3 regions of the Flavonifractor hominis genome follow, and region 2 is predicted to be linked to each of the others. Evidence: riboswitches for the same ligand, from Rfam matches in the RefSeq annotation. Region 2 holds a riboswitch; each other region holds the start of a gene.
What was found. A riboswitch is a leader RNA that binds a small molecule or an ion and turns the genes downstream of it on or off. The one in region 2 is predicted to bind cobalamin.
Positions count from the first base shown of each region.

Region 1 (9,060 bases), on a different contig from region 2:
CCCGCAGATTATTTCCCTGCATAGGCTGACAGACACCGGCCATGCCGCAATCACAGTAGTTAAAAGCGGCGGTCAGATCGTCCCGCATGCCGCCGCCGTTGGCCCCTGTGGACAGCACCATGCGGGGGCCGGAAAACCGAAAGACAGCAGCCTGTTCCGTGCAGGCCAGGCGGTCGCCGTTGCACAGCTCAAAAATACGTTCCATACATCATCCTCCGGGATTCTCCGAGATGTTCTGAGTGGATTATAACAGATAACAATAAACAGGAAAAGACGAAAGGAACTGTTGGAAATGAAAATGCGAAACGTGCTCCTGTTCGCGCTGGCTGTGCTGCTTCTGGCGGCCCTGGCCGGGTGTGCCCCGACGGAAAACGCGGATGCAAACACCACACCGCAGCAAACGCAAAATACATCGGTTAACCGTCCGGACACCGACCGCAGCGGCAACCCTATTACCCTGCCGGATCAGGTAGACAGCATCATCTCCATGGCCCCCTCTGCTACCCAGACGCTTCTGGACCTCGGCATGAAGGACAAGCTCATCGCCGTGGATACCTATTCCGCCATGTACTTTGGCCTGGAGGATCTGCCCACCTTTGACATGATGGAGCCGGACACGGAGCAAATGGCTGTCCTTGGTGCAGATCTGATCTTCACCACCGGTATGAGTGCCTCCTCCGGCGCCGATCCCTTCAAGCCTCTGCGGGATATCAGCGTCTGCGTAGCGGATATCCCCTCCGCCTCCAGCATCGAAACTATGCTGGAGGACACCCGGTTTATTGCTGCCTGCGTGGGTGCTCAGGAAACATGCGAGAGCCTGATTGCGCAGTTCCAGGAGGAACTGGATCAGCTGTCTGACATCGGAGCAGGCATTCAGGACAGAAAGCGTGTGGTGGTGGAAATCGCATGCGCGCCCGACATCTACACCGCCGGCAGCGGCACCTTCATGCAGGAGATGCTTACGGTCATCGGCGCGGAGAATATTTTTGCCGATCAGGAAGGGTTCGTCGCCGTGACAGAGGAATCGGTGATCACCCTGAATCCGGACGTTATTCTGACCATGGTGGACTACGTGGAAGATCCCGTAGCAGAAATCCTGGGGCGAACCGGCTGGGAGCATGTTACCGCCGTGGCCAACGGGGACGTGTATCTGGTCAACACGAATGCGGTATCCCTTCCCAATCTTCATGTGATCGACGGCATGAAGCAGATGGCCAAGATGATCTATCCCGAGGCATACGCAGAGATTGAAAATCCCTTTGCCGGGGAAGCTGCGGCATGAAGCGGATCGTCAAGATACTCCTTGCCGTTGCCGCGGCCCTGCTCATTCTGGTGGGCAGTATCGCCGTCGGCTCTGTGAATCTCTCTCCCGGGCAGGTGGCAGAGATTTTGATGGCCAAGCTGTCCGGCGGCTCCGGAACCGTTGACCCAAATCTGAGCGCCATCGTATGGGAGATGCGCTTTCCGAGGGCGGTGCTGGCTTTCCTTACCGGCGCGGCTCTGTCCGCCAGCGGTACAGTCATGCAGTCCATTTTGAAAAATCCGCTTGCGTCCTCCTATACTCTGGGCGTTTCCTCCGGCGCCAGCCTCTGCGCAGCTCTGGTGATGGTCACCGGCGTTACGTTCCCGCTTCTGGGGAGCCTGTTCACCCTGCCAGCAGCGGGCTTTGCCGGGGGGCTGGCCACGGTGTTTCTGGCCCTGGCCTTTGCCGCCCGGCTGGACGGCAAGATGGAGAATCAGACGGTCATCCTGGTGGGTATGGTGTTCTCTCTCTTTGTCAACGCCATTCTGACACTGATCACCGCCCTGTCCCGGGAGCACCTGCAGCAGATGGTCTTCTGGCAGATGGGCGGCTTCACCGGCCGGAACTGGTCCCATGTGGCAGTGATGTTCCCGGTTCTGGTCCTCTCCATGCTGGTATTGCAGCGCTTTACTCCGGAGATGGATATCATGAGCTTTGGAGAGGAGCAGGCCATGTCCATCGGCGTGGATCTTAAGCGGATCAAGCTCCTTTTGATCGGCATTGCCGCCCTGCTGACCGGCACGGCAGTGTCGCTGGTGGGTGTTATTGGCTTTGTGGATCTGATCGCGCCCCATGTTGTGCGGCGGATCTTCGGTTCCTCCCACCGTCTGGTGCTGCCCTTGTCCGCCTTGTTCGGCGGCACATTTCTGATGTTGGCGGAGTTGGTTTCCCGCACGGTGATGGCGCCCACGATTATTCCTGTGGGAGCCGTGACGGCACTGGTAGGCGCTCCCTTCTTCGCACTGGTGTTCTTCCGCGGCAGAAAGCTGAAATGAGGTGGAGTTTGTATGCTGCATCTGAAAAATATTTGTGCCGGATATGGAAACGGAGATATTCTGCACGAGATTACCTTTGATCTGCCTCTGGGACAAAATCTGTGCATTCTGGGGCCAAACGGCTGCGGGAAAAGCACATTGCTGCGTACCATCTCCGGTCTTCTGGACAGCCGCGGGGAACTGACCCTGGATGGAAAACCGGTGGCCGCCATGCGCCGGCCGGAGATTGCGTCTCACATAGCCATGATGAGCCAAATGAGCACCGTCTATTTTTCCTTTTCGGTCTATGAAACCGTGATGATGGGCCGGTACCAGAAGCTGCGCCGGGGACTTTTTGCATCCCCGTCCAGAGAGGACAAGCAGTGTGTGGAGCAGTATCTGCGGGCCACCGGGTTGGAGCCGCTGCGGGAACGTCAGATCTCCGAGCTGTCGGGCGGCCAGCTTCAGCGGGTATTTTTGGCCCGGACGCTGGCCCAGGAACCGGAGATCATTTTACTGGATGAACCCACCAACCACCTGGATCTGAAGCATCAGACAGAGCTGGTGAGCTATCTTAAAAACTGGTCTCAGGAAAAAGGACGGACTGTCATCGGCGTACTCCACGACATCAACCTCTCCCTGATGCTCTCCGAGCAGCTTTTGTTTTTGAAAAATGGTTCTGTGGCAGGGATGGGGCCTGCCAATATGCTTCTAACAAGAGAGTTTCTCCATGAGGTTTATGATATGGACGTAGCCTCATATATGATGGCCTCCCTCAAGCGTTGGGAGCAGGTATCTTAACGGTATTCGGACATGCAGAAAAGCACATGGCCTGTCCCTGCGTCGGGTACAGGCCATGTGCTTTTTCTATTTTTCCCAGGGCGTGTACAGACAATAGGCCGGACAGAGCTCGCCCATATAGATCCATACATTTTCTCCCATTTCGATGGGCTCCCCGAAAACCAGGTTAGGAACCATCAGCTTCAGAGTGGTGCGTTTGAGACCCTTGATGTTTTCCCCCTCCTGAGTGGGAGCCTTGCTGAAATCCTCAATCCGCTGGGCCAGATCGCTGATTCCCAGCTCCCGGGAGAGCCGGGGGATTACCTCATCCTTTACGGCGTATACCACATGATCCGGATTTTCAAACCAGGTTCGACTTATCATAACGCTTGCCTCCTGTCAGTTGGTTTTTTGCGCCAGTTTTTTGATCTCGCCATACTTGCCGATGATATAGTCATAGCCCTCCCTGCGATGGGGAATCAAGCAGCCGCTGCAATCCTTAATCCCCCCGGCAATATAGGTGAAGTTTCCGCCGCATTTATCTCCCAGTGCATACAGCGGGCAGTAGCAGAACAGGCAGTTAAAGTTTTCCGGGTCATTGGTGGAATGGCAGGGGAAGTATTCGCATTTGCTGTTGGAAAAGAACTGAAAGTGCTTTTCGGACGTCGATGATTCCATACCGCTTCTCCTTTCATTTTACTGACTGATACATCACTCATGATATACTGACCGGCGGTGAAACAGAAAAAGGAGGTGCCCGGGCGGCACCTCCTTCTGACAAAAACACGCTGGCCCTAACAAGAAGGCCAGCGAGCAAAGCAACGTACACAACGGAGGACACGCCCGCTGTTTCCCCCTGCATCCTGCCATGGTGCAAGTCTCCTGACTTACGTTATGAGAGCTTGGCTCTCTGCGTCCATTTCCTACCTTCTCACAGGGTCTTCCCCCGCAATGGCGGACTTTCGTCCAGACGGCATACGCCGCTTCGGAATGGCCTCACGTACACAGTGCCGGTCGCGCGGGACTTGGATATCCCATTCGTTTTAGCTGCTGCCTGATCCTTGTCGGCAGGATCGTTACAGCAAACAGCCACACCATGCAATAGATACAGTGATATGAAATTTTCAAACCGGCGGCAAACGCCGGGCCTGGAACCAAGAATGGATTTAAATATAGCATAGCACGCCTTGTGCAGGTTGTCAAATGCTCTTTAATTTGTTTAGAAACAGGGCTCCAAGGGCTCCTTTCTGAAGAAATTTAAAAAATAGCAAAAACAGAATAGCATTTTGATACGGCTTGTGCTATAATGCAAAAGCAACAAGGAAAATTAAATATGAAATCCGGCTTTTGTGGCAAATGCGCGACCCGGCTCTTATGAGCTGGACACGCATCCTTGTTTCTGAACAAGGGAATCAGGTGAGAATCCTGGACATGTTTCGTCCGTGACCCGTCCGTGAAAACGGCGGCAAAGGGGCGATTCTATAGCTGTGATTGTGGAGCAAATCCGTTTTCTGCGAAAGCAGGTCACTGGCGGCTGTAATGGCTTAGCTGGGAAGGCGGCGGATTTGCGTTGGCGGGCATAGCTCCGCCTGGACACATCAGTCAGAAGACCTACTAAGAGCTTACCCCCGGATCTCCGGGGCTGCTCTGACAAAAAATGCCTTATGCGGCAGCACGTTTGTGCTGTCGCTTTCACGCAGTGACGACACAGGAGCGGACAGAATTGTCCGCTCCTTTTTTGTCAGGTACGGCCCCGTTCCAAAAGCCCTGTTTTTTGAAAACAGTTTTTATAAAAATGGTTTGAAGGAGTGGAGCTTTGTGAAAAAAAGGATTCTTTCGTTTTTTCTGGTGCTGTGCCTGACCCTTGGACTTCTGCCGTCAACGGCACTGGCCTCCGGTACGGCGCAGCCGGTGTCCAGCGTCGGTGAGTTTGCCGCCATGGAGCCGGGTGGGGATTATATTTTGACAAGTGACATTACAGTGTCCGCCCCCTATGGTCAGGCCTTCAGCGGCAGCTTTGACGGCGGAGGGCACAAGGTGACCCTCGCCATCTCCGGCGACAGCAAGCTGGGGCTCTTTTCTGAGCTGTCCTCCGGCGCGACCGTCCGCAATGTCATTACTGACGGTTCGGTCAGCGGTACCAGTCAGGTGGGCGGCATCGCGGGCCTCAGCTCCGGTACGATTGAAAACTGTTTGAATACGGCGTCCATCACCGCCGGCAGCAAGTATGCGGGCGGCATCGCAGGACAGTGTACCGGCGGCAGTATCACCGGCTGCGGCAATACCGGAAGTGTGGCGCTCAGCGGAACTGACCAGTACGCTGGCGGCATTGCCGGTCAAACCAAGGCCACTGCCATTACCAACTGCTATAACCAGGGTGAGATTTCCAGTCAACGGAACCGTTCCGGTGCAAACCTGGGCGGTATCGTCGGCTACGCAGGAGATGATTACGGTCGCGGCAGCAGCCTGAACAACTGTTATAGCACCGGCGCCATTACCGTGCAGGAAAAGGCTACCAATTTTGGTGCCATTGCCGGATGGATGTACAATTCCACATCGGAAAACTGCTATTATCTGGATAGCAGCTGTACCATCGGTATCAATGGTAATGACCAGACGGTTGCCGCTAAAACATCGGAGGAGATGAAGGGTGCGGACTTTGCCGCCGTGTTGGGCGAGGGCTTCCGGGTAAAGACCGGGGACTATCCGGTCCTGTCCTGGCAGATCTCGACCGCTTCCGCTGTGTTTACCATCGCGCCGTCCAATGCTGAGCTGACCATCCGCAGCAGCGACAGCGTCGTGTACTCCTCCAGCCAGGGGGAGACGCGAATCGCGGCCCTGGCCGCCGGCAGCTACAACTATACGGTCAGCTGTGAGGGCTATACATCCCAGAACGGAGCACTTACCATTTCCGAAGAGCAGGCCAACAGCAGTGCGGAAATCCGGGTAGATCCCATCACACTGGGGCTGGATAACAACCGGTGGGGAACCCTGCGCTTCCAGGTTGAAGGCGCGGAGGATTATACAATTACCGTGACGCTGGACAGCCAGGAAATAACCGCTGGGGAAGACGGAACTTATACGCTGCTCCTGGACAAGACCTATGACTACGTGGTGACACCGACATCGGAGCAGGTGGAAGGCGCGCAGGGAAGTGTCACTCTTTCAGAGAGCAAAATTGAGACGGTTTCCCTGAAAACGGTCACCGACATTGCGGTCAAAACTCTGCCGAACAAAACGGACTATTATGTTGGCGACACGCTGAATCCTGCCGGCCTTGTGGTAACAGTCAGCTACTCCGACGGCTCCACCCGGGAGATTTCCGAGGGCTTCACCGTCAACGGATTTGATTCCTCGGCAGCCGGGGAGAAAACCGTTACGGTCACCTATTGCGGAAGCAAGGCAACATTCCAGGTTACCGTGTCGGAGAAGCCCTTCCCCAGCGCTGTATTCAACGCTCTGGTCGGGAAAGCCCAGGTGGTATACACCCATAACGACAAGTATCAAGGAGAGCCCGGTCAGGAGTTTGTGGAGGAGGACGGCGTTCTCCGCTCCAACAGCAAGGGGCAGGGCAATTCGCAGGTCACCGTGACCATTACGATCGACGAATCCGTTGCCCAAGGCAGTCTTTCCTTTTGGTATAAGGTGTCGTCCGAGGGCTCCTGGACTGTATACGACGGTCTGGCCATCAACAACGGTTCCAAAATCGGCGGAGAAATAAACTGGACGAAGCACACCCTGGATGTAAAGGGCGGTGAGACGGTCACGCTGACCTATGTCAAGGACTCCAGCGGCGACAAGGGAGACGACTGCGTCTATCTGAAAGATTTTACGCTGGAGACCCTGCATACCGCGACATTTACCCTTAGTCCGGAAAATGCCCAGATCGTTCTGGCACCCCAGGGCGGCGGGGAAGCCATCGCGCCTGCCTCCAGCAGCGGCGGAACAGTAATCTATGCGCTGGCTGACGGCACATATGACTACACGGTGTCCTGCTTCGGTTATGCAGAGCAGACAGGGCAGATCACCGTGGACGGCGCTGACGTGACGGAGACGGTGACGCTGGATGCCAGCGCCCGGCAGACGGTCACGTTCCAGGTGACCCGTCCGGAGGACATTTCCGCGCCGCATATGATCAGTGTCCTCTTCCAGGGGGAACCGGTCGCCCACAGCGGAGACGATGCCGATGTCTATCAGCTGCCGGCCGGCGAATATACCTACACGGTCAGCTGCGAGGGCTGTGAGCCGGCCAGCGGTTCCTTTACAGTAAGGGAGAACGCGGTCACCGTCCCGGTGACGCTGGAACGCCAGTGGACACTTTCCGACTACTTTAAGGCCATTTCCCCTGCCATAACCGCCGAGAACGGCACACGCTACGGCTTTGTCCGGGACACGGAACAGGATGGCGGACTGATATCCGATAACGCCGGAAAGAGCAGTTCGTCCGCTGCCATGACCCTTACCTTCTCCCAGGCTGCCCGGCTGGATTTTGCTTATTGGGTGTCTTCGGAAGCAAATTATGACAAATTCACACTGAAGCATGGGACGGACACGCTGGTTACTGCCAGCGGCAACGGGGAATGGACGCAGTTCGCTGTTTCCGTAGCCGCCGGCGACTCCCTGATCTTTCAATACGAAAAGGACAGCGGTGGAAATGAAGGCAGTGATACAGTTCGCCTCAAGAATTTCCGTGTGACCACTCTGTACCCGCTGACCTATACCGGCCTGCCGGAGGGCGGCACCTTTACGGTGCGCGATTCCAAGGGACAGACCATTGCGCCCCAGAATGACGGCACCTATCTTCTGCCGGAGGGCGCGTATACCTATACCGCCTCGGCGTTCGGATACGAGGCGTCCCAGGGCAGCTTTTCGATTCCCGACCAGAGCAGCGTGACCGTCTCTCTGAACAAACTTCCGACTTACAAGGTGACCTTCCGGATCCCGGAGGGCGCTTCCCTTACGGTAACGCACCCCACCGCCGGCAGTATGGATGCCTTCCGTCAGGGAAATGCGTTTACCCTGCCTGCCGGAGAGACTTACTCCTATGAAGTCACCAAGACGAACTGCCTGCCCAGCCGCGGCAGCTTTACGCTGACGGAGGAACGCACCATCGAAGTGGACACCCTGACGGATGCCGGTGCGGGCTGGGACGGCACGACTGTGACCAAGCCCACGCAGGCGGAAGGAGTCTATCAGATCGGCAGCGCGGCGGAGCTGGCCTGGTTTGCCCAGCAGGCAGAGCGCGAAACCGACCTTAAGGGCCAGCTGACCGCTAACATCAATCTCAACGGAAAGCCCTGGACCGGCATCAAGCAATTTGCCGGAACTCTGGACGGCGGCGGGCATGTGGTCTCCGGCGTCACCGCACCTCTCTTTGACACGGTAGGCACAAACGGAACCGTCAAAAACCTTGTGGTAATGGGCAGCATTACCGGCAGCGGTCACCTGGGCGGCATTGTCAGCACGCTTTCGGGCACTGTGGAAAACTGCGCTTTTGAGGGCAGCGTCACGAACAGCGGCCCCGCTTTTGGTTCCATCAGCCTGGGTGGTATCGTTGGCCGGGGGCAGAAAGGCAGCGTTATCCGCGGCTGCGCTGTTTCGGCGGAGCTCAAAAACAATACCGCGTCGTATAACACCGCACTGCATACCGGTTCCATTGCCGGCTATGCCTACGGCGTCATGGAAAACTGCTACGCCACGGGAAGTGTCTGGGCCGATTCCGGCCGCGACACCAACTCCGCCCTGGGCGGTCTGGTGGGTACCCTGTATGCGGACGGCACGCTGCGAAATGCCTATTTCTCCGGCACGGTCACCGGGCCTGAGAATGGCATCGGCCTTGTGATCGGCGCCAATAAGGGTACAGTGGAGAATACCTTCTTCCTTCCCAACGGATCCATTCCCGCCGTTGCCGACAATACCGCGTCCACTGCACCTGCTGTCACGAAAACCAGCGCAGAACAGATGCGAACCGACGCCTTTGCCCACGGACTGGGCAGCGCCTTC
Region 1 is NZ_JBBMFT010000002.1:343,638-352,697, forward strand. Features, by position in the region: gene WMO45_RS05885 (adenosylcobinamide amidohydrolase) at 1-205, opposite strand, end outside; gene WMO45_RS05890 (ABC transporter substrate-binding protein) at 293-1,282, shown strand; gene WMO45_RS05895 (FecCD family ABC transporter permease) at 1,279-2,298, shown strand; gene WMO45_RS05900 (ABC transporter ATP-binding protein) at 2,311-3,078, shown strand; gene WMO45_RS05905 (hypothetical protein) at 3,145-3,441, opposite strand; gene WMO45_RS05910 (cysteine-rich small domain-containing protein) at 3,457-3,735, opposite strand; cobalamin riboswitch at 4,427-4,687, shown strand; gene WMO45_RS05915 (S-layer homology domain-containing protein) at 4,876-9,060, shown strand, end outside.
Region 1: another riboswitch for cobalamin. It lies ahead of WMO45_RS05915 (S-layer homology domain-containing protein); the one in region 2 lies ahead of cbiD (cobalt-precorrin-5B (C(1))-methyltransferase CbiD).

Region 2 (10,989 bases):
GGTGGTGAGCAGTACATTGCCCTCCAGCCCCTCCAGCAGTTCCGCCGCCTCCGCCATGCTCCCGGCCCGGAGGCACCCGTCCTCCCCGTCGGACCGGCGCACCAGCCGGAGCCGGGGCAGGCCCGCCGCCTCCGCCGCCGCTTTGATGTTGGCCGTGACCTCCACGGCGTAGGGGTGGGTGGCGTCCACCACGTGGGTGAAGGGCCGGGATGCCATGAGCTGTTCCATCCCCTCCCGGTCCAGGCGGCCCACATGGGCCTCGCTTTCCGGGGGCAGGAGGGTCTCGCCGTACTCGGTGGCCACGCACACCAGGGTCGGGATGCCCCGCTCCAGCAGCCACCCGGCCAGTTCCCGGCCCTCGGCGGTGCCGCCAAAGAGCAGAATCTTCATCTCACTCCCCCCGCTGGAGGTAGCCCCGGGGGGTGACCATTTTTCCGCTCAGCACCTTGGTCTGGCTGTTGCCGATGAACACGGTGGTGAACATATCCACCTGGGTGTCCCGCAGCTGGGCCAGTGTGAGGAGCTGCCCCTCTTCCCCCTCCCGGCCGATGTTGCGGACGGTGCCGCACACGGTGTCGGGGGCCTTCTCTCGCAGCAGGATGTCGCAGGCCCGCCGGAGGTAGTCCGGCCGGCTTTTGCTGGAGGGGTTGTAGAGGCAGATCACAAAGTCCGCCTGGGCGGCGGCGCTCAAACGCTTCTCGATCTTCTCCCAGGGGGTGAGCAGGTCGGACAGGGAGATCACCGCAAAGTCGTGAGTCAGGGGGGCTCCCAGCACGGCGGCCCCGCCGCAGGCGGCGGTGATGCCGGGCACCACTTCGATCTCGATGGGGTCGTACTCCTGGGCCACCTCGTAAATGAGCCCCGCCATACCGTACACCCCGGAGTCCCCGGAGCACACCACCGCCACGTCCTTGCCGGTGAGGGCGGCCTCCACGGCGGCCCGGCAGCGGTCCACCTCCCGGCGCATGCCGGTGGAGAGCACCGCTTTCTCCGGGAAATCCGGCCGGACCAGCTCGATATAAGCGGTATAGCCCACGATGAGATCGCACCCCTCCAAAGCCGCTCTGGCCCGGCCGGTGAGGTCGGCCCCGCCGCCGGGACCCAGTCCGATGACCGTTACTTTCATAGTATCTTCCTTCCCGCCACCGCCACGGTGACGCCGTTTTTTGCCTGTTTGGGCACCAGGATGGCCCCGCCTGCCCGCACGGCCGCCCGCTCGCACACATTGTCCACTCCGGTGACCCCTTTTACGAAGGCCGAGGGGGTGAAGTCCCCCTCGGCGGCCGCCAGCTCCGCGGCCGAATAAACCGACAGGGGCAGGTGGTGGGCGGCGCAGAAGTCCAGCAGGCCGGGCTCGTTCTGTTTCAGATCAATGGTGGCCACCCGGACCACCGCCTGCGGCTCATACCCCGCCAGGGCGGCAGACACCGCCTCCTCAATGGCCGCCTGGGGCGTCCCCCTCTTGCAGCCGATGCCTAAAATCAATCCTTTGGGAGCCAGACGCAGGGTACGGTCAAAGGGGCCCTCCCCGGTTTTCCAGGTGACCCACACCCCGATTTCCGCCGTTCCCTCAGTGAGGCCCTCCGGACAACCGTGGCCGAAGTCGCTGGCAAAGCCCACGCCCTTTCCTTCCAGCAGGGCGGCGGACACCTCTTTGGCCAGCACCCGGTCGGTGAGGACCATGTCCCGCTCCCTGGCCCACACGTCCACGGCGAACAGGCCGTTGACGTCGGTGGCGGTGGAGATCGCCGCCTGGCCACCGGTGAGTGCCGCCACCCGGAGGGCCAGTGCATTGGCCCCTCCCACGTGGCCGGAGAGCAGTGCAACGGCAAACCGCCCCGCCTCGTCCACACTGACCACGGCGGGGTCGGTAAATTTATCCTTCACATGGGGGGCGATGGCCCGGACGGCGATGCCGCAGGCACCCACAAAGAGGAGGGCGTCCTTTTCCCCCCACATCCGGGTGGTCCAGTCCGCCAGGCTGTCGTAGGCCTCCGCCCCCACCTCACCGGCAAACCGGGCGGGGACGTGGAGGGATGCGTTCAGCCCCTCCGCCAGAGTTTTCCCCAGCGCCGCCCCCCGGCGGGTGAACGCGATGACCGCCGCTGTCACTGGCTTGCCTCCCGGAATTCATGGGTAAAGGTGGGGTCATACAGCTTGGACCGTTCGTATTTTTCCCCAAGGAAATTACCAATTGTAATCAACGCTGTCTTGGTGACCTTGTTCTCCCGGGCGGTTTGGGCCAGTGTGGACACGGTGCAGCGGTACACTTTTTCCTCCGGCCAGGTGGCCTTGTACACGATGGCCGCCGGAGTGTCGGGTGGATAGCCGCCCGCCGCCAGCTCTTTTTCCACATCCTCCAGCAGTCCGGTGGACAAAAAGAGCACCATGGTGCAGCCGTGGGAGGCCATCTTCCGCAGCTGCTCCCCCTCGGGCACCGGGGTGCGGCCCGCCATGCGGGTGATGATAACCGACTGTGATACGTCGGGCAGAGTATACTCTGCGCAAAGGGCGGCGGCGGCCCCGGAGAAGGAGGACACGCCGGGGGTCACGTCGTAGGAGATGCCCAGCTTATCCAGTTCGTCCATCTGCTCCCGGTGGGCGCCGTAGAGGGAGGGGTCGCCGGTGTGGAGCCGGACAGTGGTTCCGCCGTTTTCCTCGGTGGCCTTCATGACGGCGATCACTTCCTCCAGGGTCATCCTGGCGCTGTCATACACCTGACAGCCCTCTTTTTTATAGTCCAGCAGGGCGGGGTTGACCAGGGACCCGGCGTAGATGATCACGTCGGCCTCCCCCAGCAGCCTGGCCCCCCGGACGGTGATGAGGTCGGCCCCGCCGGGGCCCGCGCCGATGAAATGTACCATATCTTCCTCCTATCCCCGGTGGAGGGCCAGCAGCCGGTCCGCCCCCGATGTCTTTGCTAACAGTCCATATTGATTGGAGAAGAAAACCGCCTGGATCTCCAACTCCGGCCCCGCCCGATGGCGGAGCTGCTCCTCCAGGGCCGCCCCGATGGAGGCCATCACCGGCTCCAGCAGGCCGGCATCCTTTAACAGCTCCACCCCCGCGTCGGTGGTGGGGCTCCGGAACAAGGCCCGCAGCAGCTCCGGCGAACCGCCCGCCAGGGCGGCGTGGGCGGTGAGGGTCTCCCGCCGCCCGTCGGCCACGGCGGAGTGGGTGTTCATGCTCCCGGCGGCCACTTTGATGAGCTTGCCCAGGTGCCCCACCAGCAGCAGGGAGGAAAAGCCCAGAGCGGCGGCATGGTCGATGGCGTGGCCCACGTAGTTGCTGCAGGTGCAGCGGTGGGTCAGGTCCAGGCCCAGGGTCTGGCGGGCAAAGGCGTCCCCGTAGTTGCCGGGGGTCATCAGCAGGTCGGTCACCCCGGCGGCCTTTGCCATGTCCTGTTCCAGATACAGCGAGTCGATGAGGGCGGCCTCGCTCATGGGCCGGACGATGCCGCTGGTGCCCAAAATGGAGATGCCCCCCTCAATGCCCAGCCGGGGGTTGAAGGTGCGCTGGGCCAGCTTCTCCCCCTCCGGCACGGAGATGGTCACCGCCAGTCCTCCCCCATAGTCTGCCCCGGCCATGACCTGTTTCACCATGCGTTCGATCATCCGCCGGGGGGTGGAGTTGATGGCGGCCTGCCCCACCGGCTGATCCAGGCCGGGCCGGGTCACCCGGCCCACCCCTACGCCGCCGTCGATGGTGACGCCGGGGGTATCCCTCCGCTCCACCCGGGCGCAGATCAGGGCCCCGTCGGTGACGTCCGGGTCGTCCCCCCCGTCCTTCCGGACGGCGCAGGCGGCCCAATCCCGTCCGGCGGCGTGGTCCAGCAGCTCGGCCTCCACCGTGATGCCGGCGGGGGTTTCCACCCGGACGGCGGGCAGCGTCTCCCCGGTGAGGAGCAGCCGGGCGGCTCCGGCGGCGGCGGCCGCGGCGCAGGTGCCGGTGGTATAGCCGCAGCGCAGCTTTTCCTTCCCCACAGGGAGGTAGACCTCCAGTTTCGCCATGCCGCACCCTCCTTTCAAAAGGAAAAGCCCTCCCGTGAATGAGGGAGGGCCTTTGTCCAGGACCTGCCGCACCTCTCCACCTCAGAGCTACGCAAACGCCCCCTGCAGTGGGTCTCCTGGCTTGCGCTTCCTCCTCCGGCGCGCCTTCTCAGCCCTTATGGGCCAATGGCTTGTGCGCCTTCGTCCACGCTTACAGTAGAGGTAAGACTGCGCCGGATTTTCACCGGCTTCCCCGTGCGGCAATGCCGCGGCTGCAGGTGCTTTCAATTTTGCCTGATCATTATATCAGTTCGACGGAAAAAAGTAAAGGTAAAGCGGATGATTCTGCCGTTTTTCACAAGGCTCACTCGTGGAGCTTGCCAGCGATCAGCATGGGCACAAAGAGCCCCAGTGCCGCCCCCAGGGTGAGCCACAGCCTGCCATCAGCCCACACCTCAGGTGCAACCCACTGCAGAAACAGGTAGAGCAGGGGGAACACCACCGGCGTGAGGAGCAGCCACCAGCGGGCGGCCCCCATCAGGTGCGGCCAGTTCCGGTTGCTGATGCGCACCCCGGCCAGGTTCATCCGGAAGGGCCCGCTGCTGAAGGAGCTGATGTGGTTCTGGTCGTAATAGGCGGGCAGCACATCCGGGGCGAACAGGCAGACCCAGGCCCCGAAAAGCAGGCACAGCCCCTCCACGGTCCCCAGGTCATTCCACAGCACCGGCCAGGAAAAGCCCGCCTGCCGCAGCACCAGCAGCTCAAGCAGCGTCAGCGCCGCCGACAGCGCGAACAGGACGCCCCGCTGCCTCCGGTCCTGCCACTTCTGCTGCCGCTGGGTACCGGAGAGCTCCAGGGAGCTTGTCACCAGTTCCTCCACCTGGTCCACCGGCAGGCTTTCCGCCGCCAGCCGCTCTCCCCGGAGCAGCTCGGTCACCGTCACCCCCAGGTTCTCCGCCAGCGGGGTGAGCAGGGCGATGTCGGGCAGGCTCAGCCCCCGCTCCCACTTGCTCACCGCTTTATCCGACACATAGAGCCGCCCGGCCAGTTCCTTCTGGGTCAGCCCCTTTTCTTTCCGCAGTTGCACCAGGAAGGCCCCAAAGGCCTCCCGGTCGATCTCAAACATAGACACGTCCTCCTTCCTCCCGCTATTTTAGGCCCGTCGGGGCAGATCTGGCAACCGACCAGCGGTAGAGTAGAGCAAAAACGTGCCGCGGAAGGGCCTTCCGCGGCACGTTTTTCAGCGTTCCATTACAAAATTGGTCAGCAGCACACCGTGGCGCTCCACCTGCTGCTCCTTTACCACCCGCCAGCCCCGCTTCTCAAAAAAGGGCTTGGCGGTGCGGGAGGCGTGGGTGAGCCTGGCACCAGCCAGGGCGTCGCACAGGGCCGTGGCCACGCCCCGGCCCTGGTAATCCTTGTGGACGTACAGCCGGTCCAGATAGCCCCCCTCGGCCAGATCGGCAAAACCTATAAGGACCCCATCCTCCTCCGCCACCAGGGTGGTGTGGGCCAGGAAGGAGGCGTCCCAGGCCGCCAGATCCACCTGTCCGTCGGCCCAGGCGTCCAGCTGTTGCCGGGTATAGTCCCGGGCGTTGACGGTGTGGACTGTGTCATAAAACAGCTGGGCCAAGACCGGGCAGTCGGCGCTGCGGTAAGTTCTCAGGTGCATGGCTCACCTCCGCCGGCGCAGGCGGCGGCCCCGCTCCAGCAGTGCCTCCCCCTGGGCGAACAGCCCCAGCATCAGGCGCATCACCGTATAGGACACGCCCAAAAAAGTCAGCAGAATCAGGGTGCTCTGGACGGTGAGGGGACTCAGGCCAAAGCTGTTGCCGAAGCAGAAGATGGCCACGGCCGACGCGGCGGCCATGGCGCCCCAGACCACCCGCCGCTTCCAGTCGAAGGGCTGGCACACGTCATAGAGCACCAGCAGGCCGATGAACACCAGCAGGATGGCCGAGATGGTGGACAGTTCGTTTTCCGTAAAGCCGAAGGCCAGATAGAAGGCCTCCACTCCCAGCACCACGAACAGGTCGGTGAGCCCGCCCGGCAGGGCCGAGCGGAACACATTGGCCAAAAACTTGCCCCGCACCAGGCCGTGGTTGGGCTCCAGAGCCAGGAAGAAGGAGGGCACACCGATGGTGACCGCGCTGAGGAAGGACAGCTGCAGGGGGGTCACCGGGTAGGGGAAGGTGGCAAACAGGGAGATGATGGCCAGCAGGAAGGAGAAGATGTTCTTCACCAGGTAGAGGGCCGCGGCCCGCTGGATGTTGTTGATGACCCGCCGGCCCTCGGCCACCACCCGGGGCATGGCGGAAAAGTCGGAGTTGAGCAGCACCAGCTGGGCGGCATGGCAGGCGGCCTCCGACCCGGAGGCCATGGCGATGCCGCAGTCGGCATCCTTCAGGGCCAGCACGTCGTTGACGCCGTCTCCCGTCATGGCCACGGTGTGGCCCTGGCGCTGGAGGGCGCGGACCAGCTTGCGCTTCTGGTTGGGGGTGACCCGGCCGAACACCGTGTACTCCCGGACGGCCCGCTCGATGGCGCTGTCGCTCTGGAGGGTGGCGGCGTCCACGTACTTCTCCGAGCCCTCGATGCCCGCCTGGCGGGCCACTTCGGAGACGGTGACCGGGTTGTCGCCCGAGATGACCTTCACCGCCACCCCCTGCTCGGCAAAGTAGCGGAAGGTCTTGGGGGCCGCCGGACGCACCCGGTTGGACAGGGCCACCAGGGCCATGGGGCACACCCGCCGCGGGTCCAGTCCCGCCGGGTCGGGCGTGCCGTTGTACTCGGCCACCAGCAGCACCCGGTAGCCCTTGGCCGACCAGGGGTCCACCGCCTCCTTCAGGTCGGCGTACCGCCCGCCCATGATGAACTCGGGCGCGCCCACCAGAAAGGCGCCGTGGCCGGGAAAGACCGCCGCGCTCCACTTGGTGGCGGAGGTGAAGGGGATGGTCTGCTGGGCATGCCATACCGACCGGCCGTGGAACTTGCGCTGCATGGCCCGGGCGGTGTCGTTGTCGGCCTCCATCACGTGATAGAAGGCGTCCAGCGTCTCGGTCACCACCGTCTGGGCGTATTTCTCCTCGTCCAGGTACACCACCTCGCCCACCTCCATCTGGGGCTCGGTGATGGTACCCGTCTTGTCCACGCACAGCACGTCCACCCGGGCCAGGGTCTCGATGCAGTTCATGTCCTGGGCCAGCACCTTGCCCTGGGCCAGGCGGATCATGCTCACCGCCAGGGCCACGCTGGTCAGCAGGTAGAGCCCCTCGGGGATCATGCCGATGAGGGCGGCCACCATGGAGACCACCGCCTCCTGAGCGGTGCGCTCCAGAAAGACGAATTCCTTGACGAACAGGGCCACCCCGATGGGGATGAGCAGGATGCCGATGATGCGGATGAGCTTGTCCAGGGAGGACATCATCTCGCTCTTGCCTACGGTGACGTCCTTTTTGGCCTCCAGGGTGAGGCGGGCGGCGTAGGACTCCGCCCCCACCCGGTCCAGCCGGGCCCGGCACCGCCCGGCCACCACGAAGGAGCCGGAGAGCAGCTCATCCCCCGGCTGCTTCACAATGGCGTCGGCCTCACCGGTGATGAGGGCCTCGTTGACCTGCACCTGGCCGGAGAGAACGGTAGCGTCGGCGGGGATCTGGTCGCCCGAAGCGAACTCCGCCACGTCGTCCCGCACCAGCTGGGCCGATGGGACCGACATAAGGCTCCCCTCCCGCACCACGTTGGCCCGGGGCGCGGCCAGCAGATTGAGCTTGTCGATGGTCTGCTTGGAGCGCAGCTGCTGGAGAATGCCGATGCCCGTGTTGGCCGCCGCGATGAGCAGGAAGAGCATGTCGTCAAAGGACCCCACCGCGATGAGCAGGGCCGCCAGCACCACAAAGATGAAGTTGAAGAAGGTGCACACGTTCTCCCGCACGATCTCCCGGACGCTCTTGGTGGGGGACTCCACCGGGTCGTTGGCCCAGCCGTTCTGCTGCCGTTCCCGGACCTGGTGCTGGTTGAGCCCCTGCTGCGGGTCGGCGCTCACCCGGGGGACCTCCCGCCGGGGGCGGGGAGCCGGGGCCGGAGCCGGTGCTTTGCGTGCCTGTTTGCCTTTCATGCTTCCGCCTCTGTCTTCTTTCGAATGATATGATTTGATGGATATTATAGTAGATTCCGCTGTATGGGACAAGGGAGTGACAGAAAAATTTACCGTTTTTTCATACCTGTCGGTTTTCCCGGTCTACCGCCCGGCCTTTCCCGCTATACTGGAGAGAAAGGAGGCCGCGCCCATGCCATCCAAACCGGACAAATCCCAGACCGCCGTCCGCCTGGCCCTGTGCGGGGCGGCGGCGGCCGGACTCTACGCCGCGGCGTGCCGGCTGCCCCCGCTGGAGCCCTACCGCCCCTGGCTGGAGGAGCACAAGATGGAGGCCATCGCCCTGGCTGCCGCCGCCTTGTTTCTCCTGTCCCTGGCGGTGCTCCCGCCGGAGGAGGGGGAGCATCCGCCCGAGCCGGACGGCGGAGCCTGCGACGGCTATGAACGAACGGAGGACCTGCTGTAAAGCGGGTCCTCCGTTTTGCTTACTGAAAGCGGGGCAGCAGCGCCGCGCCGATGAGGCCGGCGTCATTGCCCAGCACCGCCCGCACCAGCCGGGTGCGGCGGACGTCGTTGCGGGCGTAGTCCTCCCGGTCGAGGATGGCGCGCACCGGAGCCAGCAGGGTCTCCCCCTGGGCGGAGGGACCGCCGCCGATGCACAGCACCTCCGGCTGGAAGATGTTTACCAGGCTGGCCACCCCGCAGCCCAGATAGTCCACGTACTCGCCGATGACCGCGCCCGCGGCGGCATCCCCCCGGGCGGCAGCGTCAAAGGGGGTGCGCCCGTTCACCCCGTCCAGGCCGCCGGAGAGCTGCCACAGCAGGGAGTCCGGGTGCTCCTGCATCGCCTGCCGGGTGCGCTTGATGAGGGCGGTAGCGGAGCAGTAGGCCTCAAAGCAGCCCTTCCGCCCGCAGGTGCAGGGCCGGCCATTGTGCTCAATGACAAAGTGGCCCACCTCCAGCCCAGCGTGGTTAAAGCCGGTGTAGAGCCGGCCGTCCAGCACGGCGCCGCCTCCCACCCCGGTGCCCAGGGTGATGGCCACCATGGACTGACTGCCCTTGCCCGCCCCGGCGGCATACTCCCCCAGGGCGGCGGCGTTGGCGTCGTTTTCCAGCCAGACCGGTTTGTTCAGCCGCCGGGCCATCAGTTCCGACAGGGGCACGTTGCGGAAGTCCAGGTTGGACCAGTAGCGCACCAGCCCCGCCGCCGGGTCCACCGTCCCGGGGGAGCCGATGCCCACGCTCTCCACCTCGGCCAGCTCCACCCCGGCGGCCTGGGCGGCGGCCCGGGAGGCCGCGGCCATCTGGTCGGCCACCTGCTCGGCCGGCACGCCTCTGGGGGTGGGCAGACTGGCCTTGCCCAGGATGGTCCCCGCTTCCTCCACGATGGCGGCCGCCACGTTGGTGCCGCCCAGATCGATGCCCAAATACCTCATCGTTCCGGCCTCCCTGTGCCAAATTTCTTTCTCATTATACCGCACGGGAGTCCGTCAGGCAAGCGCTCCGCCGCCTCAGGCGGCGGGTACGCTGCGGGCCCGCTTAGGGAGGGGTCCGGTCCGCTCCCGCCGCCCCAGCCGGAGGTGGACCGCCAGCGTCATTCCTCCGCTGATCAGCAGGAAGCTGTAAAAGCTGATCCCCCGGGAGACCAGCACCGCCGGGGTGACCAGTCCCGCGCCGAAGAAGAGCTTCATGGCGGTGACGAATCCCCCTTCGGAGGCGCCCACCGCCCCGGGCAGGGGCAGGCTGGCCACCGCCAGGGTGATCAGCGCCTGGGTGCCGATGATGTCCAGCGCTCCGCTGCCGGCGAGGCCGAACGCGTGGTACACCGCCAGGGGCACGGCAAACAGGGCGGTGAGCTGGAGCACCGTCAGCCCCAGCAGCACGGGCACCAGCCCCCGGTTGGCCCGCACACACTCCGCCCCGCGGCGGTACTCCTCCATCTGCTGTTCCAGCTTGGCCCGGGCGGCGGCCTCGTCCCGGACCAGGCGCAGCCGGACCAACAGTCCCAGCACGCCGCCGGTGAGCTTACGGGCCGCATTGGGCAGGAACATCAGGCAGAGCATTCCCGCCGTCAGCACGCCGTTGACCAGTCCGCCGAAGAGCAGCAGCAGGCCCAGTCCGCCCCCCAGGTTGCGCACCAGGTCAAAGCGCAGCACCGCTACCGCCAGGGCGTAGCCCACTACCACCACCTGGTAGCACACGGCGATGAGCATCATGTTCAGCGCGCCGTGGGCGGCGGGGATCTGGTCCCGGGACATGCAGTACACCTGGGCCGGCTGTCCGCCGGTGGCGGATGGAGTGATGGAGCTGACATAAAAGCCCACAAAGGAATAACTCAGGCAGCGCCGGTAGGAGGTCTTGTGCCCCAGCCGCCCCAGGATGAGGCGGGAACACATGGCCTCGCACCCCACAAAGGCCAGCATCAGCCCCAGCCCCAGCAGCAGCCAGGCCGGGTTGAGCCGGCGCAGGATGCCGGCCAGCTTGGCAAAAGGCTGGTCCCGCAGCAGCAGAAAGCCGGTCAGCGCCATCAGGCCTACGATGAGGGCCATGCCGGCCAGGTTCTTTTTCCGGTCCATCAGGCGCACACTCCTTTCTCTGCCTCCAGCCCCGCCAGAATGCGGTTGAGGCTCTCCTCCTCCAGCTGGGCCTTCATGGCCCGCATATGCCCCGCCATCTCTTCCAGGGCCGCGTCGTCGTAGATGAGCGAACGGATGGCCTGCAGGCACTCCTCCGGCTCCTTGGGAGCCACCCGGCCCAGGCCCCGGCGCACCAGGAAGCGGGCGTTGTTCTTCTCCTGCTCCAGGAAGGGCTCCCAGGCCAGCATGGGCAGCTCGGAGAAGATGGTCTCAAACAGGGTGATGCCGCCGGGCTTGGTGAGCACCAGGTCGGAGGCGGCCATATAGTCGT
Region 2 is NZ_JBBMFT010000005.1:42,022-53,010, reverse strand. Features, by position in the region: gene cobK (precorrin-6A reductase) at 1-390, opposite strand, end outside; gene cobJ (precorrin-3B C(17)-methyltransferase) at 392-1,126, opposite strand; gene WMO45_RS09455 (cobalt-precorrin 5A hydrolase) at 1,123-2,112, opposite strand; gene cobM (precorrin-4 C(11)-methyltransferase) at 2,109-2,864, opposite strand; gene cbiD (cobalt-precorrin-5B (C(1))-methyltransferase CbiD) at 2,874-4,010, opposite strand; cobalamin riboswitch at 4,100-4,281, opposite strand; gene WMO45_RS09440 (helix-turn-helix domain-containing protein) at 4,354-5,115, opposite strand; gene WMO45_RS09435 (GNAT family N-acetyltransferase) at 5,230-5,661, opposite strand; gene WMO45_RS09430 (cation-translocating P-type ATPase) at 5,665-8,103, opposite strand; gene WMO45_RS09425 (hypothetical protein) at 8,276-8,548, shown strand; gene WMO45_RS09420 (ROK family protein) at 8,568-9,518, opposite strand; gene WMO45_RS09415 (lysylphosphatidylglycerol synthase transmembrane domain-containing protein) at 9,594-10,658, opposite strand; gene WMO45_RS09410 (MGDG synthase family glycosyltransferase) at 10,658-10,989, opposite strand, start outside.

Region 3 (10,989 bases), on a different contig from region 2:
ATTCTCCTTACAGCAGCTTGGCGCTGCCCAGCATACGATACAGCATTTCGGCGATCTCACAGCGCAGGATCGCACGGGCAGGCTCCACATTCAGATCGCTCTGATTGAGGATGTCCTCGCCATAACAGAATGCAACGCCCTCCTGAGCCCACTGGGCAATGGTCACATAGTCGGTAAACTGTGCCAGAACATTGAGGATTTCGTAGTTTTCCAGCTGTGTATCCATACCGCAGAGCTTGGCGGCACGGGCCACCATGACGGCGGCCTCCTGCCGAGTAATGGTGCCGTCGGGATTGAAGCGCCCATTGCCTGCCCCGGTAATGATGCCGTAGGAATAGGCAGTCCCTACATAACCAGCGTACCATGCGTCGGAGGACACATCGGTAAAGGCGTCGGTTGCCTTGGGCGTCATGCCCAAAGCCCGCACAACGATGGCGGCAAACTCCGCACGGGTCATGGTGGCATTGGGGTCAAAGCGGTTGTCGCCCTTACCGTTGATGATACCCCGGGAAGCCAGCGCCTCGATGGCCTTCTGGTTGGCGTGACCGGCCACATCGGCAAAGGAGACGCTGCCGCTGACAGGTACCGGCTTGACGTCGGCGTGCTTGCCGGGCAGGCCAATGGTTTCCACCGTTACGCCGGTCACATGAATGGTCACGTCATCCATGTGGTAGAGCGCACTCTTTCCGGCAGCCGCTCTCTCTGCGGCCACCAGGCCGTAGAGCCCCTGCTCACTGGCCATCTGGCTGTCGCCGTTTCCAGCGGAGGTATGGAGGAAGCTGCCGTTGTCCTGCCGGTAGCTGAGCAGGTTCTCCAACAAGGTATGGCCGTTTTTCACAAAGCGGGCATCATTCAGATCAATGCCCAGGGCGCACAGACCCACGATGACCTGTACCACGCTTTCGGAGCTGCTGGTATTATGGCTGGCATAGCCGCCGTTGCTCTCCTGGGTTGTGCTCAGGTAATCCAGCGCCCGGTCAATAGTTGCCTTGACCTCGGGCTGGGACTGGTAGCCGGCCAGGGCCTGCAGGGCCATGCCGGTGATATCGGGGTCGCTCTGACCGGCACCGCCCTTGTCGGTCAGGTTCCAGCCGCCGTCGTTAAGCTGCCGGGCAAGGATCTCGTCCACATACATCTGCCGTGTGGCCTGGGTTTTGGCGTTCTGGTTCCGGGGCATATCATAATTTCCTGCGTCCAGCGCGATCAGCGCCCAGATGGGTCCGTTGATGCCCTGCCAGATGGTTTTGTCAAAGTCTCCCAGAGGAGTGAGCAGGTTATAGCCCGCCACATCGGAGGGATCGGCGCCGATGGCGGTGAGGGCCACGATCAGGCGGGAATATTCGGTGTACTTCTTGTCGTGGAGGTTACCTTTGTGCTCCTCCACATAGTCCTCCACCGTGGCGTAATAATCATCCCAGTATTTCTGGGGAACGTCGTAGCCGGAACGGGCCAGGCCGATGACAGCCCATTCGCCGCCCACGGATCCCACCTGAGGTTCACGAACGGTGTTGAGCATATACTTGGCGCTGCCATGCACTGTGGCGGTCAGATCCGTCTCCGCTGCAAATGCGGGGACACTCAGGCTGAGCAGCAGCATGAAAGCCAGGAGAAAGCCTGTTCCGAGTTTGAAAACCGTTTTCATAGGAACTCCTTTCCGTGCCGGGGCGTCTTGCGCCCCGGCACGCCGTTTGTTATTTCGTCAATTCTGTGAAGCGCATGAGGATGGTCGCCACTTCGGCACGGGTGGCCGTACCGGTGGGGTCAATGACATTGGCGGTTTTGCCGGAAATCAGTCCGGCGCCCACCGCCCACGCCATGGCGTCGGAAGCCCAGGCGGCAATCTGATCGCTGTCAGCGAACTTGCTCAGGTCGCCTTTGGCGCTGGTGTCCAATTTGTTGTACTTGGCGTAGCGGTAAAACATGGTAGCCAACTCTTCGCGGGTAATCGCCTGCGTGGGTGCAAACTTGCCATCGCCGACGCCGCTGACGATACCGTTGGCGCTGGCCCAGGCCACGGCAGAGGTATACCAGGTATCCGGTGCCACGTCCATAAATGTTTTACCTTCACCCGTTGCAGCAGGCTCGCCGGACAGACGATACAGGATGGTGGCCAGCATGGCCCGGTTCAGGGACTCGTCAGGGGCAAAAGTAGTGTCGCTGGTGCCGTTCATCAAGCCGTTTCCATAGACATAAGTAATGGCTTCAGCGGCCCAGTGGCCGGACAGATCGGTGAAGGGCATGGTCTTTTGCGTGGTTACCACAAAGGTGCTCAGATAGGTGATCTTCACCTGCATGCTCAGTTTCCCGTTTTGCTTGATGCAGGTTCCAGAAACGGTTTCTTTGGAGCCGTCGGCCCTGAGCGCGATCACCTTGTAAGTCTCGCCGGAGACAAAGGCGGAGCCAGTTACCGGAATGGTGACGGTCAAGGATTTTTCGTCAAAGGTGGTGAGCTCCTTTTTGCCGGAGGTAATGGTCACCTCCACTACCACCGCGCCTTCCAGCTGAGAAGCGCTTACCTGATCTTTGACATCCTCAGGCTTCCTGGCTTCCACTGTAATGGTCACGGTGCTGCCACCGGCCTGCTGGGCAATGGAGTCCAGGGCTTCGTTGGGGATGGACACGCTGCCCAGAGCGGTCTGCACCTCCAGGGCCGCGTTGGTGTTCTTGACCACGTCCTTCAGGGACTGGGTGGGAACTTCCGTCATCACCTTTTTGGCCTCGCCGGTAACCTGAGGAGCAATGACAATGGCGCTGCTGCCCTCGGTCTTGGCCGTAGCGATGGCATCCTTCATCTGAGTTTCATCCACTGTGACCTTTGCGCTGCCGTTCTTGTCAGGCTTGACCTCCGGGGTAATGGTGCTGGTACCGCCCTCTTCCGGCTTGCCGGTCTGTCCGGCATTGGGATCGTCCCCCAGATCCATACCCAGGTTAGTGGTGTAGCGCCACTTGATGACCTCGCCGCCGGTGAGGGTGTAGCGGCTGCACCCGTAGTCGGGATAGACGCCGTTTACGCTGTACTTCCAGCCGCTGCCGGAGCCATGGTCAAACTCTCCGTCGCCGTCAATGGACTCTACATAAACACTGTTATACTGGCTGTTGTTACTGTACTGATACTTGATCCCGCGCTGATCCATCTCCCGCTTCAGCACATCCCACACAGTCTCACCCTTGGTGATTTCTATTTCGGTGGGCCACAGGACATAGCCCTTGTTGATGGTAAGTTTATCAATGGACAGGGTGACGGTGGCCTTGTCCTCCGGCTTGATCTCTCCGGCCTTGGTAACGGTGATGGAGGCCGTGGCAGTCTTGTTTCCGTCCGCCGTGGTGACGGTGATAGTAGCGGTGCCTTCTGCCACGCCGGTGACCAGGCCGGTTTTGCTGACGGTAGCCACTCCCGGCTTGTCGCTGGAGAAGGTCACGTTTTTGTTTGCCGCCGTAGCGGGAATGACCAGGGCATTGAGCTGTACCGTCTTGCCGGTCTCGATCTTTGCACTGGCGGGCGTCAGAGTCACGCCGGTAACCGTTGTACCGCCGCTGCCGCCGATGGTCACGTCATTCATGTCATACAGGCTGTTTCCTCTGGGTTCTGCGTAGAACCGGCTGAGGGCCGCCAGGGTATACAGGGCCTGCTCCGTGGCCATGCCGTCGGAGCTGCCGTTCATGGAGTGGCGGAAGGAACCGTCCTCCAAAGCGTACATCAGCAGGCCGTCCACCAGGCTGGATCCCACTTTGATGAAGCGCTCGTCCTGATCCGGGTCGATACCCAGGGTGCACAGGGCCACGATCACCTGGCTGGTGGCCTCCGGATTGCCATAGGAACCGTCGGTGCCCTGGGCCTGGGACAGGTGGGTCACCGCCTTGTCCACTGCCGTCTTGACATCGTTGCGAGTGTCGTAATAAGGAGCCAGGGCCTGAAGTGCCATGCCGGTGATGTCCACGTCAAAGGACGGACCGCTGAGTCCGAAGCCGCCTTCCTCGGCCTGATAGACGCCCAGCAGCTTGTCAATCATCTGCTGTTCGGTCATGGTGACGGATTCGGGGCGGGATTCCTTCAGGCTGGCATGAGCATTGATGGCCAGCAGGGCGTAAATCAGCTCATTGGAGCCCTGCATATCGCCCAACACAGCTCCATTCCAATAGGTTTCCTTGTTCCAGCTGTAATCCAACAAATTGACGCCGCCCACATCGGTGGGATCCTTACCGATGGCGGTCAGAGCCAGGGCCAGCCGCTGGGTCTCGGTGATCTTATTGTCCCAGGGGCGGGAGCTTACCTTTTTCTGCTCCTGCACCTTTTCATAGGCGGAGGCATAGTAGGTCTCATAGAAATTTTCGGGAACTTCGATGCCTGCCCGGGCCAAGCCCAGGATGCTCCACTCCTGAAGGAAGGCGGGAGCGTTGTTCAGGGCATTGAGCTGGTATGCGCCGGTCTTGGCCAGGACATCGGCCACCTGCTCCTCTACCGGTTTGTTGAGGGCGGGGTCGCCGGCCTCAACATGAACCGTGAGTTCAATGGTTTTGGTGCCGTTGGTGGTATCCTTGGCGGTGCCTTTGAGGGTGACGGTTCCTTCCTTTACGCCCTTGATGAGCCACTGGTCGTTGGAAACAGTGCCCTCTTCCAGGGAGAAGTCTTCATCGCCCTGCATGATGACGGGATAGCTGCGGTAGGCAAGCACCTGGCCTTCGCCGCTCTGCTCCCAGGTCATGTAGCTCTCAGAGACGTGGAGACCCTTGGGATACTTCTCCGGCCATTTGGTATCATTCTCTCCGGTGAAAATCAGTCCGGCGTCGATGGTCTCACCCACCTTGACGGTCAGTTCTGTTTTCTCCGCAGTCAAGGATTGCAGGGGATTGAGGTAGTTCAGCGTTACTTCCCTGGTATCCGTAAACTGTTTATCCAGTTTGGGATCTTTGGTAGTGACGGTGACGTTGACCGTCCCTGCCTTCATGGGAATCAGGTTTTGTACCAGAGCGCTCTGGAATTCCATAATGGTTTTGTCGCTTGTGGTGACATCGTAGCTGCCAGCATAGGTAGCCCCTTCGGGCTCCACCTGGGCCATATGCTCCTCGCTGCCCACAATTGCTTCTCCATTTTCATCCACATGGCGCAGCGGGTTGAAGCTGGCCTCGCCGGGGGTGCCGTTCTGGCCGACGGAGTTGGGACTGCGGCGGTGAATGGTATATTCGCCCTCAAACAGGCACTTGATGCCGGTGGCTGCTGTGTAGCCGGCCGTTACCCGGACGGCGGCGGAGACGCCGTTGAGGGACGCCGTCAGGTTGGCAGTTCCTTCTTTATAGATGGTCACCCAGGCATCGGAATCCACATGGATCGCACTTGAATTACTGCTCTCCCAGTCGAAGAGCCCGTAATAAACCGGGATCTCCTTTCCTTCTACCGATACATAGGGAACCAGCTCAAAGCCCTGGCTGCCCTCCACCGCATAGGTCTTATTGGTATAGTCCTCGCCGCCAATCTTCAGCTTCAGATCAAAATAGCTGGGCACCTTGGCCTCGATCTGGAAGGACTGGAGCTCCTTTCGCGGCGCACCCTCTGTCCCCTTCAAGAACGCCGTGACCGTCACCGTACCGGCATCGCGCACCCATACTCTGGTCTGCTCCGAGTCTTTGTCATAATATACCATGATGGGGGCGTCGGTGGCGTGTGAGGGGGTCTCCCACTCCAGCTGATCGCCCTGGTAGCCGTCAATGGTCAGCGCGGCTACATCGCCGCCCTGCTCGCCAAATACGCTTACCTTCAGCACATCATCCGGCTCTTCAATCGAGGCAGTTTCCTCGGTAATCAGGTTTGTAACGGTTACAGCCTTGAAGTCGGGCTTGACATACTCCTGCTCCTCCCCCAGCCAGGGAAGGCCCTTGTCACTCTGGTGCCACTCCATGCCGCCATAGCGGTGCGCGTTGAGCATGGCGCGGAAGCTGTCCTCTTTTTGCTTGGCGACTACCTGACTGTCCAGCATGGAAGTACCGCTATCAGTGCCAATTGCTTTTCCCTCCGGCCAGTAGCTGTGGAGAATATGTCCGCCGTTTCCGGTCATTACCAGCCCGCCGGAGCCGCTGCCGCCGGGCATTTGATTCACATAGCAGTTGGCAATGACAGAGCCGGAGAACATCGTTCCCACAAGACCGCCATATTGGGTGTCCGCCCAGGAATAGCAGTTGATCAGCTTGCCATAGAGTTTATCCACCAGGGGCACATTGGTGATGCTGCCGTTGGCACCCAGGTTCTGAATCACGCCGCTGGGGCCAAGAATGTTGATGACAGGATTCGGATACTTGTCTGCGCCTGCAAAGGTTACGGTAAAGCCATTGCCGTCCAGCACACCATTGAAAGGCTTGATTTGGGTACCAAACGGATCGTAAGTACCCACATAGTCCACAATGTCGTTTTTCAGTTTATAGTAGCCGGCGCCGCCTTTTGTCGAAAGCTCCGCCAGCTCCTCGGCTGTGGAAATCATCGTCCACTCCTGGCCCTCCGGCAGCTCCGTCACCGCAGCCGGATCTACGATCTCAACCAGAGCGTCGACAGCGTTTTTCAGGGAAGCGGTCTGCTCGGCCAGCTTCTCCGCAGTAGCGGCTGGATTCTGCAAAAGGTTTTTGGCAGGCTTGAGGGCTGCCTGTACGGCAGACCAGCTGGCATCGGTATACCGGCCCTTTTCACTGGGCACTTTTGCGATCTCGTCCTGAAGGGCCACGCGTTCCGCCGCCGTTGCCGTGGTGCGGTCGGGAACTAAGCCGTCAATTGCGGCCTGCAAATCCTTCCTTGCCCCATCAATGGCGGCCTGGGTGGCGTCTGCATTGTCCAGAACGGCTTTTGCCTTGTCACGGGCTGCCACAAAGGCCTCCCAACTCTCAGATGTATAAGTAACATCTTCTTCGTCAGGAACGGCATTTGTATTGTCCTTTACCCTGTCGTACAGCTCCTGAAGTGCCGTGCGATCCGCCGCAGGTTTCTCTGAAGCAATCGGCTTGGGCACACCGTCCTCGTCCATAGCCCAGTACAGCAGCCCGGCCTCGTGGACAGCGTTCAGCTGCGCCATGGCATACGGATATTCGTCAGCATTGATTTTCTTGTTGTTCGTATCGGTAAAGTCGCCATTGTATACAGCGTCATAGAGGGTATAATAGCAGTTTTCAATGACAGGCAGACCGGTCGCCTCACCAACAAAACCGGAGTCGGCGTTATCCGTTGTAGAGAGGCAGTTTTTAATGGTGCCGCCAGCCATTGTGCCAACAAACCCGGCAAAGCACCACGCGGTATAATCATATCCGGCCCCAGACCAGCAGTTATTCACTGTTCCGCCTGTCTGTGTGCGGGCCAGCGCACCTACGGTATCGTCCTCGCCTGCTACTTCACCGTCCAGGCAGAGGTTCTGTACGGTGCCGCTCAGCGTGTTAAACAGCGGCTGGCCGGCCACAGTAATGGTGTAACCATTACCGTCCAGGGTGCCAGAGAAGTCAATAGCTGTCCATTCGCTCAGTTCAATATCCGCTGTCAGGATGTAGCTGCCGTCAGTCATTCCGGCCAGTTCCGCCTGGCTGGACACCTCCGTTACACCCTCCGCCGCCAGAACGCCGGCGGGCAGTAGTCCCAGTACCATGACAAGCACCAGCAGCAGGCTCAATACTCGTTTCTTCATATTTGCTCCGTCTCTCCTTTCGACTCTCGATCTGTCAGGGCATAAAAAATGCCGTGACAGATCCCAATGATCGCCACAGCCGTGTTCCCATGGTCGGGTCGCATTTCGACGACCCTTTGCATTCCTTGTAGGTCTTCTGACTTGCGCTTCCGGGGAAATTCCCCACAACGCCGGATCTGCCTTCCCAGGTCTCCCCAGTGACTGACTTTCATCAACGATCCGGTATCTCAGCGCTTACAGCGGCGGTTACCGTTCGGGACTTGCACCCGATTCCCTTGTTCATCCCTCCCTCTGCTTCCACCGAGACAGGGCCACAATAAATGCTCCTATTTACTTGTCAGTTATCCTTCCTCGCTTCCTGCCATTTCTCAAAATCCTCCGCGGCAGCAATCACGTTCTCCCACGAATGGAATCGTTCACAGAGAATTTTCGCCTGCGGGACATCACGCTTGCGCGGCGGATATCCAAGGCGGCGTCTGCGACGGGTCACATCCTCCAGAGCACCGCAGAGCTCCGGTTCCTCCGCCAGCATTTGTGTCCAATCCGGCATGCTTAAATCCGGCATTGGCAATTGCCGCATTCCCGCCGCCCGCAGTGCGCCCGGCCAGGTGCCAAACCGCGCTTTCAGGTAGATGCGATACAGAGAAAAGACCTCATCCTGTGTGGGCGCACGTCCCAGGCGTGACGCCGCATCGTGCAGAACAGCCAGCAAATCCTCGTCGGAATAGCTGGCATAGACAGCCCTGCCAAGCCCACTGGACAGCGTAAGAGATGTATAAGGGTGCTTTTCGCCGTTGCCTGTGTACTCTGGTGGAGCTTGCTGTGCCCATTTCTGTATCAAATTGCGGTATTGTTCTGCCTCTTGCGGCGTAAGTTTGGCTGGGCGAGCTTGCCTTCTCTTGCTGACGGTCTTCACCCCCTTCCAGTTTCGGGATCTGCTGCCGGCTCAGAAAACAAAAAACCGGCAGACAATGGTGTCTGCCGGCAAAAAGCAGATATCCATTGCCGATCCCTGCAAATCGAGCGTTTGCACATCAAAAATGCACAAAAACCCTGGCCATCCCCACACATGGGCATGGCTGCAAAAATCGGCAATGGATACCACCTTGATCAATTACCATGGAGCAGGCTGACAATCCTGGCTTATGGCCGGAGCCAAATACAGTAGAGGTAAGACTGCGCCGGATTCTCACCGGCTTGTCAGTTGGCATATGTCAAGCATATGACCTGCTCACGAAGACATTCTATCTACTTTTTATGGCGTTGTCAAGGGACTCCGAAACCAAGAACACCTATGGCTGTCCTTGTCTTCAGCTGCTGACTTTTGCCGGGCTGGTTCTTTGGGTCAAACTTGCTGTTTTCTCAGGATCGGACTTCCGGGATCCGCAGCCGGGGATGCTGTGGATCCCGGAGATCCTTGAGAGGGAAGTATGCTTCAACGAGGCGGCAGTTACTTTGCCAGTTCCCCGCCAAAACGCATCAGAATCATGGCCACTTCGGCCCGAGTCGCGGTGCCTTGCGGTACAATGGTGGTTGCGGTACGCCCGGTGATCAGGCCCTCCGCATACGCCCAGCGCAGAGCCTCAACCGCCCAGTCGCTGGTGTCCCCGGCGTCAGTGAATGCCGAGAGATCACCGGCTGCGGCCGTATCGTGCTTCATGAACTTGGCGTAGCGGTAAAGCATAACAACCAGCTGCTCCCTGGTAATACTGTCAGCGCCACCGAACAGACCATTTCCGTAACCGGTGACGATACCGTTCCCATTGGCCCAGGCTACGGCGTCAGTATACCAGGTATCCGGCGCCACATCGGTGAAGGCCGGGGCTTTACCGTCTCCGGCGGGTGAGCCCGCCAGGCGGTACAGCACGGCAGCCAGCATGGCACGGCTCATCTCCCCGTCGGGGGAGAAGGCTGTTGCACTGGTGCCGTTGAACAGGCCGTTTTTATAGACGTACTGAACCGCCTCAACATACCATGCGTCCTTATCCACATCGGTGAAGGGCAGACCGGCTTCCAGAGCCGTGAAAGCCGCCTCAGCCTCTGTCAGCACGTCGTAGTTGCGAACCAGCTTCTTCTGAGTGTCGGTCAAGGCATCATATGCTTTCCGGGCCGCTTCGATCTTATCACCGCTGTCCTTGGTAACAGTTCCGATGGCATTGATGAGTTTCTCCACCGCCTGGGCCGCCTTTTGGTTATCGTCATAGCCGTGGGTTCCGGGAACTGTATGGTAGTCGCCGGTATAGAAGAAGGTGATTTTGTCGCCGTCGCTCAGGTAATACTGGTTCAGCGTCACCTCCGGCAGTGTACCGTTGACACGGTACATCCAACCACTGCCTTCGCCGTGCTCCAGTTCGGAAAGGGTAACGCCGTTGGAATCCGTCACAGCGCTGACATAGGAGCCGCTGCCCTCATAGCGATATCCCGCCTCACGCAAAGCCGCCTGCAGCGCATCCCACGCCGTCCAGTCCCGGTTGCCGCTGCCGGTAAAGGTGTACGCACTCAAATCAGCAAAGTTTTCAAAGCCGCCGCCGCTGACAGAAACCGTAGCCTGAATCTGTTCCGGCTGGGGATTCGGATTCTCTCCGCCTTTGGTTCCCTTTACTGTTACCGTCACAGAGACCGGGCGTTTATAGAACTGTTCAAACTGCGCATAGTCCGGATTGCTGCCAAATTTCTCCCAGTATTTCCCGTATACGCTGTGGGTCAGGACACTGTCCAGCGTAACCTTTGTGTCGTACTCCGGGCGGGTGACCAGGAGATTTTCGCAGGCGATGACGGTGGGGCGGCTGGAGCGGTACTCCCGCCACGGCTGGGCGTTCATGGGGTCGTAACCCGGCAGATCGTCCACTTCTGCTCCGCCGAAGGTCAGGTTGATCGCGCCGTAGATATACTGCGGCTGTCCCTGATCGCCGCTCAGAACTTCCGCAAACGGCTCCAGATTCTCTGTCACCTGGGTCTTATCCGTATTGTTTCCACGGATGCCGTTCCAGTAGGCGTTCTCCGTACAGACGCCGTCCATAAACGCCGCAGCGGCGCTGATTTCATCCTCTGTCAACGGCTGCACGGTCAGGGAAAACGTCTTCTCTCCCAGCAGGGCATTGTTGCGGCGATCCAGAATTCGCACCGTATAAGACACATCCGCGGCAGGGCTGCCGGGCAGCGGGCGGTAGACCACAGCGTGATAGCCGCTGAATTCCAGCACATCGGTGTTGCCGCTGGTCATAGTCACTTTCTGATTATAGCGATCCGGCAGGATTCCGGCGGACTCCAGCTGGCCAGGTGTGGGCATTTGCAGATCCGCGGTAACGTGGGTAGGAGTCACAGGCTTCTCTTTGTC
Region 3 is NZ_JBBMFT010000002.1:353,958-364,946, reverse strand. Features, by position in the region: gene WMO45_RS05930 (S-layer homology domain-containing protein) at 8-1,642, opposite strand; gene WMO45_RS05925 (S-layer homology domain-containing protein) at 1,692-7,652, opposite strand; cobalamin riboswitch at 7,762-7,984, opposite strand; gene WMO45_RS05920 (homing endonuclease associated repeat-containing protein) at 7,990-8,568, opposite strand; cobalamin riboswitch at 8,763-8,898, opposite strand; gene WMO45_RS05915 (S-layer homology domain-containing protein) at 9,103-10,989, opposite strand, start outside.
Region 3: another riboswitch for cobalamin. It lies ahead of WMO45_RS05925 (S-layer homology domain-containing protein); the one in region 2 lies ahead of cbiD (cobalt-precorrin-5B (C(1))-methyltransferase CbiD).